Regions from separate parts of the Geobacillus sp. GHH01 genome, predicted to be linked through region 2. Evidence: riboswitches for the same ligand, from Rfam matches in the RefSeq annotation. Region 2 holds a riboswitch; each other region holds the start of a gene.

Region 1 (4,506 bases), 1.0 Mb from region 2:
ACGATGAGGGGTATTTTTTTGATGACTACGTGAGTTTTGGTTTTCGGCGTTTGAGCATCATCGATCTGGAGGCGGGACATCAGCCGCTGTCTTATGAAAACGATCGATATTGGATCATTTTTAACGGGGAAATTTACAACTATCTTGAATTGCGGGAAGAGCTGGCGGCGAAAGGATATTCGTTTGCGACGCATTCGGATACCGAGGTGATTGTTGCCCTTTACAGCGCGGAAAAAGAAAAAGCGGTCGAAAAGCTGCGCGGGATGTTTGCGTTTGTCATTTGGGACAAGCAAGAGAAAACGGTGTTTGCGGCGCGGGATCCGTTCGGCATTAAGCCGTTTTTTTATGCGGAGCAAGGAGATCGCACATTTTTCGCTTCGGAAAAGAAAAGCATCTTGCTGGCCCTCAGACAGGAATCGCCAAACGGTGATTCCCTGCAGCATTATTTAACATTCCAATATGTCCCTGAGCCGCTGACGATGTCGGCCGGCATTTACAAGCTGGAGCCGGGGCATTATCTCAAGAAAAAAGTCGGAAAACCGCTCACCATTCATCGTTATTGGAAGGCATCCTTCGAGCCCATTCGCCAATCGGAAGAGGAGCTTGTCAAGCAAATCCGCGATGCGCTGTTTGATTCGGTCAACGTCCATATGCGCAGCGATGTGCCGGTCGGTGCGTTTTTGTCGGGAGGCATTGATTCATCGTTCATCGTCGCCATCGCGAAACAATTCCATCCGCACCTGAAGACATTTTCCGTCGGGTTTGAGCGGGAAGGGTTCAGTGAAATCGATGTCGCAAAAGAAACCGCAGAGAAGCTTGGGGTAGACAACATTAGCTATGTCATCTCACCGCAGGAGTATATGGAAGAGCTGCCGAAAATTATGTGGCATATGGACGATCCGCTTGCCGATCCTGCGGCTGTGCCGCTGTATTTTGTCGCTCGTGAGGCGAGAAAGCATGTCACGGTTGTGCTTTCCGGCGAGGGGGCGGACGAGCTGTTTGGCGGCTACAACATTTACCGCGAACCAGAGTCGTTGCGGCTGTTTGCGCGCATGCCAAACATCGTAAAAGCGGTGTTGCGGGTGATCGCGAAGATGCTTCCGGACGGAATGAAAGGAAAAAGCTTTTTGGAGCGCGGAACGACGCCGCTTGAAGAACGGTATGTCGGCAATGCGAAAATCTATAGCGAAAAGGAAAAAGCGGCGTTGCTCAAAACGTACCAAGAGGGGCGCGAATATACGGCGGTGACGGCTCCTTTTTACCGCGAAACGCTTCATTACCCACCCGTCAACCGGATGCAGTATATTGATCTTCATACATGGCTAAGGGGCGATATTTTAGTCAAAGCGGACAAAATGACGATGGCCCATTCGCTTGAGCTGCGCGTTCCCTTTTTAGACAAAAAGGTATTTGAGGTTGCTAGGCAAATCGCCCCTGACATGAAAACAGCCAACGGCACGACGAAATATATTTTGCGCAAAGCGGCCGAGGGCATCGTACCGGATCATGTGTTAAACCGGAAAAAATTAGGGTTTCCCGTGCCGATTCGCCACTGGCTGAAAAACGAAATGTATGACTGGGCGAGACAGCTCATCAACGAAAGCGAAACTGATCATCTGTTCCATAAGGACGTGCTCTATCGGCTGCTGGATGAACATGCCCGCCACAAGGCGGATCATAGCCGCAAGCTGTGGACGGTCTTGGCGTTTATGGTTTGGCATCAAGTCTATGTGGAAAAGAAGTACGATTTTGCTCAATCCGTACAAAACGAGGAGCGGCCAGCGTCTGTTTTGGAGGCGTAGCAGGGAAACGACAGGGCGTTCTAAGGGCGACACCTAGAACGCCTTTTTCGATGGTGCGGACAGTTTCCTTGCCTTTGGCGAAGCGAAAGAGAAAATTTGCTTTCTCCCACTCTTGCAATTCTCCCGGTTTTGGTATATGCTTGTTCCATCAGGATGATCATCTACTATATATTGTTTTGTTCTCTTTTTTAAACAACTATATATCGTTGCGCCAAGCAATGGTGTCCATCAGGACTTAATAGGGAATCCGGTGTGAATCCGGAACTGCCCCCGCAACTGTATGTGCGGACGAAATGGGATGGCCACTGGCGGCAAGAGCCATTCGGCGCGCCGCTGGGAAGGCCCCAAAGTAGGACGATGCACGAGTCAGGAGACCTGCCTTGCTTGGAACGTTTCATGTTCTTCGGGGTGTGAGAAGATGAAACGATAGGGGAAAAGAAAAAGGGTTTCGTATGCCTTTTTTCCGTCTGTCGTTTCATCCGCTCGCCTGCCCGAGCGGATTTTTTTATGGAGGAGAGGGGAAACGAATGACAGTGTCCACGAAGTCTATTGTTGTCGATGATCAAGGAAAAGAGAAATCATTTTCGCGCGAGGAGTTTGCTAGGTTGGTGGAGCAGGCGGCGGCAGACTTTGTCCGTTTGTCGCTCGAGGAATATGAAGAACGTGTATGGCAGCTTCTCAGCCGAAAAGAGATGGTCACCTTCGAGCAGCTGTATCAAACCGCCATTTTGGAAGGGCTGTCGTATATTAGTGAGGAGGAGCCGGACTGGACATTTGTGTGCGCCCGGCTGTATTTGCAGCAACTGTACCGCGAGGCGGCGCGGCAGCGCGGGTACGATGCGCGCGAGCGATATGGTGATTTTTATTCATTAATCGTTTCTTTGACAGAACAAGGGGTGTACAGCCCGCTATTGCTTGAGCGTTATACGAAAGAAGAGATCGAGACGGCTGGCTCATTTCTTGATCCAGGCAAAGACTTGTTGTTTACGTATATCGGGCTGCGCACGCTCGCTGATCGGTATTTGGCCCGCGATTATGAGCGGCGGCTGTATGAATTGCCGCAGGAGCGGTTTTTGGTCATCGCCATGACGCTAATGGTGAATGAACCACCCAAGCGGCGCCTTGAGCTCGTGAAGGAAGCGTATTGGGCGTTAAGCAACTTATACATGACCGTGGCGACGCCGACGCTTGCCAATGCCGGAAAGTCATACGGCCAGCTGTCGAGCTGCTTTGTCGACACGGTCGATGACAGCTTGCAAGGGATTTATGACAGCAACACCGACATCGCCAATTTGTCGAAATCGGGCGGCGGCATCGGCGTCTATTTAGGCAAAATCCGTTCGCGCGGCAGCGACATCAAAGGATTCAAAGGGGTCTCCTCCGGCGTCATCCCGTGGATGAAGCAGTTGAACAATACAGCGGTGAGCGTCGATCAGTTAGGACAGCGAAAAGGGGCCATTTCCGTCTATTTGGATGTATGGCATAAAGACATTTTTGCGTTTCTCGATGCGCGGCTCAACAACGGTGACGAACGGCTGCGGACGCATGATTTGTTCACCGGCGTTTGCATCCCTGATTTGTTCATGGAGCAAGTCGAACAGCGCGGCGACTGGTATTTGTTTGATCCGCATGAAGTGCGGAAGGTGATGGGGTTTAGCTTGGAAGATTTTTATGATGAGGAAAAAGGGTGCGGCAGCTTTCGGGAGAAATACTGGCAATGTGTCAACGAACCAAGACTGTCGAAAGAAAAAGTGCCGGCGATCGACGTGATGAAAAGCATTATGCGCAGCCAGCTCGAGTCGGGGACGCCGTTTATGTTTTACCGCGATGAAGTGAACCGGCAAAATCCGAATCGCCATCTCGGGATGATCTACTGCAGCAACCTTTGCACGGAAATCGCGCAAAACCAAAGCCCGACAGTGACGAAGCGGCAATATGTGAAAGATGGGACGATCATCATTGAGAAAATCCCAGGCGATTTTGTCGTCTGCAACTTATCGTCGATCAACTTGGCGCGGGCGGTGACCGACGGCGTTTTGGCGCGGCTGATCCCGATTCAAATGCGGATGCTCGATAATGTCATTGATTTAAACAATATCCCTGTGCTGCAAGCCGGCCTGACGAATCAAAAATACCGCGCTGTCGGGCTTGGAACCTTTGGCTGGCATCATTTGTTGGCGTTAAAAGGCATTCGCTGGGAGTCGGACGAAGCGGTCCGCTATGCCGACGAGCTGTATGAAACGATCGCGTATTTGGCGATTCAAGCGAGCATGGAGCTCGCCAAAGAGAAAGGGAGCTACCCGGCGTTTCCAGGATCGGATTGGCAGACAGGCGCTTATTTTGAGCGGCGCGGCTACGAAAGCCACGGTGAATTGGATTGGGATCGGCTGAAGCAAGACGTGGCCCGCTATGGGATGCGAAACGGCTATGTGATGGCGGTGGCGCCGAACGCCTCGACGTCGATCATCGCCGGCAGTACAGCGAGCATTGACCCGATTTTCTTAAAAGTGTACGCCGAGGAAAAGAAAGATTATAAGATTCCCGTTACGGTGCCGGATTTAAACGAACAGACGACATGGTATTACAAATCGGCGTACCATATCGACCAGCGCTGGAGCATCAAGCAAAACGCCGCCCGCCAGCGCCATATCGACCAAGCCATCTCCTTTAACTTCTACGTCGTGAACACGATTAAGGCAAAAGA
Region 2 (4,506 bases):
CCGGGCTCACCGCCGCTTCCAACAACACGACCGCCGTCTTTCTTGTTTTCCGTCTCTCTAAAGCGGCGAGCGCGTCTTCGGCTGTTTCTTTCACCCGTTTTGGCGCGGCGGTCGGCTGCCGTTTGGCTGTTTTTGCCAGCGGTGCAGCAAGCGGCGGCAAAACGGCAGCCAGCGGCGTTGGCTCGGCCTCCTTCGTGGCCGCGGCAACAGACGACGGTCGAACCGCGGTGGCCAAGGCGGTGAAAGCACGATCCTTCTGGTTGTCCCCGGCGAGGACAGCCGCTTCGGACGGTCCTGATGCCCCCGTGCTTCCTTCGTCCTCATCTTCCAGCGGTTTCGTCTGGTCAAGCGCCCACGGCTCCGCTTCTTTGCGCAGCCGTTCATGCGGTTTGAGCGGCTGGACGGCGGCTGCTAGTTGATACTTGCGCTGGTAGCCGCGCGGCGTGATCATCACGCCGTCATGGACGAATGTCGTTGAGTTGCCGATAATCACCGTCGTCAACATGCCGATCTCATGGTCAAGCATATGCGCCAAGTCGGTGAGGACGATATGCTGCCGCTCGCGGTACGCGCTTTTCACCAGACCGACCGGGGTTTCCGGAGACCGATGGCGGAGCAGGATGCGCTGTGCTTCCACAATCTGTCTAGTGCGCCGTCCGCTTTTCGGGTTGTAAAGCGCGATGACAAAATCGGCCGCGGCGGCGGCGTCAATCCGCTTTTCAATCAGCTCCCACGGCGTCAAATGGTCGCTCAAGCTGATCGTGCACGCATCGTGCATAATCGGTGCGCCAAGCAGCGCGGCGCACGAATGGATCGCGGAAATGCCGGGGATGACTTCGACTTCAATCGAGCTGTCTTTCGTCCACCCTTTTTCGATCAGCACTTCATACACGAGCCCGGCCATGCCGTACAACCCGGCGTCACCGCTTGAAATGACGGCGACCGTTTTGCCGCGCTCCGCCCATTTCACCGCCGCTTGGGCGCGGCTCACCTCTTCCGTCATGCCCGTGCTGATGATTTCCTTTCCGACAATCAGATCGCGCACAAGTTCGATGTACGTTTTGTAGCCAATGATGACGTCGCTTTCTTCAATCGCTTCCCGAGCCCGTTTCGTCATATGGTCGACGCTTCCCGGGCCAAAGCCGACAATGAGCAATTTGCCGCCCACTTTACAGCCCCCCTCTCCATATCTCGATTATCATCGACATCCCTAACCATATGCTGTAAATCCCTGTGACCGCACCAAGGACATAAAACAGTCGTTCCCGCTGCTTTGCTTTCCAAAATCCCCACGATAATCCAGCCGCTGTAGCAATCGTCGCAATGAGCAAGCCGGCGACAAACAGCACAAGCTGAAGGACAGCGGCGCTCACACGCACTTTTCCGACCGCGTGGGTGATAATGGCTAGCTGGGTCGGGCTTTCGACGCCAATGCCATGAATGATGCCGATGATCAAGGCGCCAGCCCAACCAACATGCGAAAAAGAACGGCAACTGTCCATTTCCCGCCTTCCCCGCAGCCATCGAGTAACCGTATGGCCGAACTCATAAAGGAGCTGAAACCGGCTTTTCACCTCACCCCGCCGAAAAAGAGAAAAAAGCATCATCCCGCCAAGAAGCACAAGCGTAACGCCAACTAAGAGCTCAATGGCGGCGGCTGACGACTCGGGAAGCCGGGCGCCGACCATGAGCGCCGCCACCCCCATGACAAACACGATTGCTCCGTGTCCAATAGCGTACATGATTCCGAGCGCCAACTGCTGTCTTCGCCGCGACTCGCTTCCGACCATATCCGCAATGGCCGCGACATGGTCGCTGTCCATCCCATGACGCATGCCGAGAAATATCGCTAACATTACATAACTGGCCCATTCCATCATTACGTCCTCCTCTTTCGAACGCCAATAACCGACTCCGTCCCACCAAGACGGGTCAACCCGTCTTCACGGTATTCATACGTCGCCCACGCGCGAAGCGGCTCGCCGTTTTGCAAATGGCGATGGACGACCTCTTTTGCCTTCTCCGGTGTCATCAACCGGTACCAGACGCCATCCGGGTAGACGATCATCACACACGCATCTTGACAGCGTCCGTTGCAGCGCGTCCTTGTTGTATGGACAGCGTCGTCAAGCCCAAGGCGGGCGATTTCCTCGCGCACCGCGGTTGTCACGTCATCTCCGCCATGGCGGAGGCACGTCCCTCCGTTGCAAATGAGCACATGATGCTTCATTCCCCGCAAATCCCACGTCGCCACCAAATCCCCCCTTTTGCTAGAATGGTAGAATGAAATGCGGCAGACGGACGGTTTTTCGACAAAAGAAAAAGCACCTCTACAGCAGAGGTGCAGAAAAATGTATACGAAAGCCGTAAACGGCCCAAACAGGGCCCCTAAAGCCGTCATTCTCCCGCACGTCTGCCTATAGTCCCGTAGGCATCCGTCCGATCCAAACAAGGCAGGTCTCCTGACTTAGGATCATCGCTTGGCGGCGTCTTCCCGAAGCATCCTTCAGTGACTTGTTGCCGCAAAGCTCTCCATCACAGTGGCGGGCACCGTGCCGGATTTTCACCGGGCTTCCCTTTTCACCCAAGCCCTTAAGCAGGCTTAGGCACCTTGTTTGTCTTACCGCCATATATGCGCTGTCATGGAACAAGCATCCGTTTTCATCGTAGTACAACCAATGCGTTGCCGTCAACCGTTTTTTGCCGACAAATCTTTGTTGGCGACGACAACGCCGTCCGCATCAGCGTACACGTACGCCCCTGGCTCCCAGCGGACGCCGCCAAACTCGAGCGCAACGTCGCGGGCGCCTTTTCCTTCTTTTTGGCATTTCGAGCGGGCGTTCCATTTCAACCAGAACGATACATCTCCAACTTGTCCAGGTCTAAGACAAATCCAGCGCCCAGCAATATATCCAATCCTAACAAACCGTTAATCCCCTCATAGTCCATCCCGCTAAAATCAATTTCATACTCTCTTAGCTGGAAAGAATCTAGCTGAATACAGTCTAATTTTTTTGTAAACGCGTACTCTTTCCCACCGATTCCGTAATAAGCCACAATACGATCGCCCGGCTCTACCCGCAAATGAATATCTTCTACTGCATTTTGAGAAATCACTGTTTTCGCCGCACCAGTATCAATCACCATATTATGAATCAACTTAGACCTTCCTTGATAAACGATTTCGATCGATGCAAACAGCAAGCCTTCACGATATTCAATCTGCATAATGAAATTTCCCTCTCAGGCCAATCGCTCCCCGAACTTTTAAAACAATCTCCTTGTGGCTAGTATGATAAACAAGCTGATTCCCTTTCGATTGCAGCAACTCACGAGTTGCATCCTTGTCCGAAACCGTTCCGATAACAGCCACCTCTTCAATGATTTCTTGATCTCCCTCTAAATGGGACTTTAATACTTGTAATTTCACAAATTGATTTGGATACAATGAACGCACTTCCTGCCATTCCATCTCCATCGCCTCAACCTGTTCGTTGTATTGAACGAGACTCGACCGCAGCCGTCAACCATTTTTCGCCAACAAATCTTTGTTGGCGACGACAACGCCGTCCGCATCAGCGTACACGTACGCCCCTGGCTCCCAGCGGACGCCGCCAAACTCGAGCGCAACGTCGCGTGAGCCTTTTCCCTCTTTTTTGCTTTTCACCGGGCATGTGCCGATCGCCATCACGCCAATCGGCATGGCGCCAATTTCCGCTGAATCGCGGATGCAGCCGTGGATGATGACGCCAGCAAGCCCCCTCTCGCAAGCGATTTGCGCCAGCCGGTCGCCTAATAGCGCGACGCGGCGCGAGCCTTTTCCATCGACCACGAGCACCGTCCCCGGCGGCACCGTCTCCAGCGCTTCTCGGACAAGGACGTTGTCTTCAAACACATCGACCGTCGCAATCGGCCCGGAAAATGCCCGCTTTCCGCCGTACGATTGGAACGGCAACTCGCATACTTGCAACTCGTCTAAAAATTGATCGCATAAATCGGCTGTTTTCATTGTCGCTCTCCCCTTTCATGTTTTGCATTCGCCGTCATTCGCCAAAATCCTTCTGCCTCAGCAGTTTTTTGTCGACGATCTTTCATTCGAACGACTGACACGAACGCGGCGATGTGAACCAAACCATTGTGTGGCCGTCAATCGCTTCGATGTATTCCACCGATCGCATTGAAACCATAAAAAACGGCCCCGCGCCGATATATAGCGGAGACCGTTTTCACCGGCTCAAAGCCCCTCCGGTTTGACCAGACGTTCAGCTGGGCTAGCTGGATTCGAACCAGCGCATCACGGAGTCAAAGTCCGTTGCCTTACCGCTTGGCTATAGCCCAACGTTTTGTTGTCGTTTACAGTATGCGGCATGATAACGCACTTTATGCATCAAACTGAATATCCCTTTGCTTGATGTGCGAAACTATCGGTACAAGCATCCTTTCCCCACTATATCACCTCGTTTTTCCCTCGCACTTGTTTTCCCGATATGATAACTGGAAGGGGAG
Region 3 (4,506 bases), 520 kb from region 2:
CGGCAGCGTAAACGTGCCAAAGAACGGCCATTGCCAGCCGAGAAAGATGACGAGCACCGCCCCGACCGACGCGCCGGACGAGACACCGAGCGTGTACGGATCGGCGAGCGCATTTTTTAACAGCCCTTGAAACGCGGCCCCGGCCAGCGCCAATGACGCCCCGACCAAAAACGCAAGCACGACGCGCGGCAAGCGGATCGCCATCACGATCGGCACCCAATCAGCCGGAATGTGGCGAGGCAGCGCCGCTCCGAACCATTCAGCCGCCAAAATGCGGACAATAGAAGAAAAGGGAATCGACAGCGATCCTGTCGATATCCCTACGAGAAGCGATAACACGGCCGCGGTGACGGCCAATATATACATCCACATTTTACTTGAACACATCCGGGTAAATGGCTTTGGCAAGTTCCTCGACCCCTTCGACAAGGCGCGGACCCGGTCGGCTTACTAAGTCGGTGTTGACGTCATACACCCGCTTGTTTTTCACCGCCGGCACGTCTTTCCAAGCGGCGCGCGCCAACACTTGCTTCGCTCCGCCGTATGTCGTGATGATGACATCCGGCTTATAGGCCACGGCTTTTTCTTCCGTCACCATCGGCCAGCCTTCCAAGCTGCCGGCGACGTTTTTCGCCGAAATCACTTGAAGCATCTCATCCATAAACGTCCCTTTGCCGGCCGTATAAATTTGCGGCGGCGGCGACACTTCAATCCAGACATTGGCCTGTTTGTCCGCCGGGATTTGTTTCGCTTTTTCTTTGATTTTCGCAAGCTTCTCTTTCATCTCATCAATCACTTGCTTCGCTTTGTCTGTCGTCCCGGTCGCTTTGCCGATCAAGTCGATGGACGCATATACATCGTCGAACGACTTCGCGTCATTCACGACAAGCACGGTGATGCCGGCGTCTTTCAATTGCTTGAGGCCATCGCGCGAGTTATGGGCGCTTGACGCGTGGGCCAAGACAAGATCCGGTTTGAGCGAAATGATTTTCTCGACGTTGAATTCCATGCCGCCGATTTTCGTTTTCGTTTTGACGTCTTCCGGGTAATTGTCAAAATCGCTGACGCCGACGATCTTATCGCCCAACCCCAACGCATAGGCGATTTCCGTATTGCTTGGGATGAGCGAGACGATCTTTTTCGGTTCCGCTTTGATCGTGACATCCTCGCCAAGCCCGTCTTTCACCGTCACCGGAAACGCCGCTTGTTCCGTTTTCGGTTCTTCTTTTTTCGCTGGCTGGGCGTTGCTATTGGCTCCACCGCTGCAGCCGACCAGCACGGCGGCCAGAAGGAAGAACACCGCCACCACCGCCGGCCATGTCCAACGTTTCATCCGTCATTCCCCCTTCAGTGATGTATGTACAATAAAAAACGCCCATTCCGCCTAAATCTGGGAATGAGCGCGAAACAGACCGCCAATGGGCACAACAATGCCCTATGCGACTGTTTCCGCGTCTCACCCCCCGAAGATTCGGAAACTGCGGCAAGCAAGGCAGGTCTACTGGCTCATGCTTCATCCTACTCTGAAGCCTTCCCGTACGGAAAACAGCGCAAGCCATCCGTCCGTACAGTGGCGATTTCATTTCGTCCGCATTGACAGTTGCGGGGACAGCTCCGGATTCCCACCGGATTCCCTATTAAGCCTTTTCGGCGCCTTGCTGCGAATGGATTCAGTTATGGGATATGGACATTTTTATAATAATGCAGCGTTTAGCATTTGACAACTATGAATTTACAGCACTTCACCTTCCCACTCTTGCAGATAATCGAGACGGATTCATGACCCATGCTTCATAAGGAACAGAGCATCCCCTTTTCATCGCATCGAGCACCCGCGATTTCAAATGCGGCCATGTCACATATTCATCAATATTCGACTCATCGATCAACACAAACTTCGCCTCTTGAATTTCCTCAGGCTGGGGAAAAACGTTTCCTTTCACATATGTCGCTTTAAATGCAATGTTTATGATATTTTTAGTTTCATTGTAGTACACGCCGCTGACCCCAATGAGACGGATGTCAACGCCAGTCTCTTCATGCACCTCACGATGAACGGCCCGATCGAGCGGCTCGCCCGGTTCAACTTGTCCACCCGGCATTTCCCACGTATCGGAGCGGTCATAGCTTTTAACAAGCAAAACCTCTCCCGTGTCATTCGTAATATAGGCTGAAACGGTGATAATGGCTTGTTGGTGTTTATCCATCAAGCTCTCCTCCTACATCGCGGAATGATCCTAGCCCTCTCCTGCAGAAAAAAAGCAGCTGCCCCATCTATACTGCCATCTTGAAAAAAATAAGGAAAATCCGTGGTGCTAGTTGAACATTAACGCCTCACGTGATGACACAGCGCAAGAGGGACAAGATCTCCACAACAGCATAGGCATGATGTTGTCCGTGCCTCGCTAGTTGGTGACGGATCTATTAGAAAAACTCTATTTAACGGAAAAACGGAGCAACCGACAACAACAGTTATATCGAGAGCGTTCAGGGAACATCTCCCTAGTGAATAAGTTTCCAATGACATACTGATACCCTGCTCGTTCCGAAGTAAAACAAAACAACTTTCCAAGAATATGAATGGCGATTATGACCCATTTCCTTGCTTTAACAAATGACGATTTCAGCGCTACAATACATTTAGAGCCGCCAGACAGTTGCGCTGATACCAAGAACAAGATCGCCGTATATTGCTTTTGAATTTCCGCTTGATCCGTTGTAAAATGAAGACGCTCTTGTATGGGATTTCTCCTTTCTAATGTTAGATGAGCACTTTCATTTTAAAAGGAGATTTTCATACAAGGACTATTTTTATGCTCGTCTGATTTTATCTAGCACCACGGGTAACTAAACATCATGCAATACATATCTTTTTATATATATTCAGAATTTAACTTCTTCTTATAATTGATAACGCGGTAAAAATAGAGTGTAAATTAAAAATTTCCAATAATGATTTATAATTGTACATGTAACAGATAGCAATGAAATCTATACCAACGCGGCTGCTCTACCCCGTTAATCTTTAATTGATCAAATATCCATTCAACGCATTATGGAGATCAAACAGACACTTTTCAAATCCAGTTTTCAAGAAGACAGCAATCACATAACCATAGGCACCTTTTGTTTCTCCACTATTCCAGCGGTTAATCGAGAAAACAAAAAGAATTCTCACTTGTTCAACCGTTCTTTATACCTTTAAACTAGTAATACCGAGTTGAAATGACCCATTTTGTTTGGAGATCATACTACAAGAATGTTTCAAAGGGCCGTACCATCCACCATGATCACTTTCAGAGATTAAACACATACATCGTTTAAGAGATGATGATGAACATCAGAAAATTCTTACTTTTGAAAGCATCGGCTGGTCCTTGAAAAGGTGGACAGATGAGAGACTCATAAATACATCAAAAATAGCAAAAACAGCGGAAGATGTTCATCAACTGCTACAAAGAATCGATCGTAAAGCACGTTTTCCAAAATAAACATTTAATCAATTACCTTTTTAGACACCTGTGATCTTCCCGCCACATAAGGTATTTCCAGAAAAAAGTTGATCGATGCATCGAAATAAAGCCTCTAAAAGAGGATCGATTTCATCGGTGTATTCGATCAAAGAATTGGAACTCTTGATAGTGTCACCCCTTTGAAGTTTTTTAGTAACTGTATATGATTCCCAATAAGAGTGGATTTTTTGTGTCCCTTTATTCATCCGTTATGCGTTTTGCAACCCGTTCCTTGATTTAAAATAATCTCGTTTTAGAATAGAGTATATAGCCATATCCCTAAATTTACCTTTAATATACCAATGTTCTCTCATAACCCCTTCAAATTGCATCCCTAACTTTTGTAAAACTCTTAAAGATTGAACATTTTCAATCATAGCAAATGCCTCAATTCTGTTTAATTCCATCTTGTCAAAACCAAATTCAATGATTTTATTAGCCGCTTCAACTGCTAATCCCTTCCCCCAATACTTATACGATAAAACAAAACCTATCTCAGCTTTATGATGATTGGGTAACCATTTAACTATATCAATTGTCCCGATCATTTTATTGTCTGCTTTTGAAACGATTCCCCACGGAGCTAAACTACCTTCTTTATAAGACTTAATTACAAATTCTAAAAATTGAATTGAATCTTCAATGGTATGATGAGGTCTCCAAGGTAAATATTTGCAGTTTTCCGGATTTGACGCATAATCAAATAAATCATATGCATCATCTAACGTTAATTTTCTTAATATTAAACGTTCAGTAGTAAGTGTAGGCAAATCCCCAAATACATCTTTAATCTTCAAATTCCTCAACCCTTTCTATACCTATATTTTAATATTCCTTCTGTGTCTTAAAACACTTATATAGGTGCAACCAAAACGTTTAACATATCTTTGACAGAAAAGCCACTTATCGATTTTTCGACTGTCGAGGGCAAGCCTTTGCTTGCCTCCGTCACGCCAAGGCATGACGGACGACTGAACAACCACCCGCTTCTCAG

Evidence for each region. A riboswitch is a leader RNA that binds a small molecule or an ion and turns the genes downstream of it on or off. The one in region 2 is predicted to bind cobalamin.
Region 1: it holds a riboswitch for cobalamin, as region 2 does, so the genes downstream of both, GHH_RS04235 (ribonucleoside-diphosphate reductase subunit alpha) here and GHH_RS09115 (ferredoxin) in region 2, are expected to answer to the same signal.
Region 3: it holds a riboswitch for cobalamin, as region 2 does, so the genes downstream of both, GHH_RS11585 (ABC transporter substrate-binding protein) here and GHH_RS09115 (ferredoxin) in region 2, are expected to answer to the same signal.

The regions. Positions count from the first base shown of each region.
Region 1 is NC_020210.1:824,171-828,676, forward strand. It holds gene asnB (asparagine synthase (glutamine-hydrolyzing)) at 1-1,802, shown strand, start outside; cobalamin riboswitch at 2,005-2,200, shown strand; gene GHH_RS04235 (ribonucleoside-diphosphate reductase subunit alpha) at 2,255-4,506, shown strand, end outside.
Region 2 is NC_020210.1:1,837,105-1,841,610, forward strand. It holds gene cobJ (precorrin-3B C(17)-methyltransferase) at 1-1,168, opposite strand, end outside; gene GHH_RS09110 (High-affinity nickel-transporter) at 1,170-1,877, opposite strand; gene GHH_RS09115 (ferredoxin) at 1,880-2,254, opposite strand; cobalamin riboswitch at 2,435-2,629, opposite strand; partial or broken gene GHH_RS09120 (S-adenosylmethionine--2-demethylmenaquinone methyltransferase) at 2,690-2,830, opposite strand; gene GHH_RS09125 (retropepsin-like aspartic protease) at 2,848-3,228, opposite strand; gene GHH_RS09130 (hypothetical protein) at 3,218-3,472, opposite strand; gene rraA (ribonuclease E activity regulator RraA) at 3,524-4,009, opposite strand; tRNA gene GHH_RS09140 (tRNA-Gln) at 4,267-4,338, opposite strand.
Region 3 is NC_020210.1:2,358,763-2,363,268, forward strand. It holds gene GHH_RS11580 (iron ABC transporter permease) at 1-387, opposite strand, end outside; gene GHH_RS11585 (ABC transporter substrate-binding protein) at 374-1,333, opposite strand; cobalamin riboswitch at 1,474-1,673, opposite strand; gene GHH_RS11590 (NUDIX hydrolase) at 1,743-2,210, opposite strand; partial or broken gene GHH_RS19735 (IS982 family transposase) at 2,333-2,741, opposite strand; gene GHH_RS11595 (GNAT family N-acetyltransferase) at 3,722-4,309, opposite strand.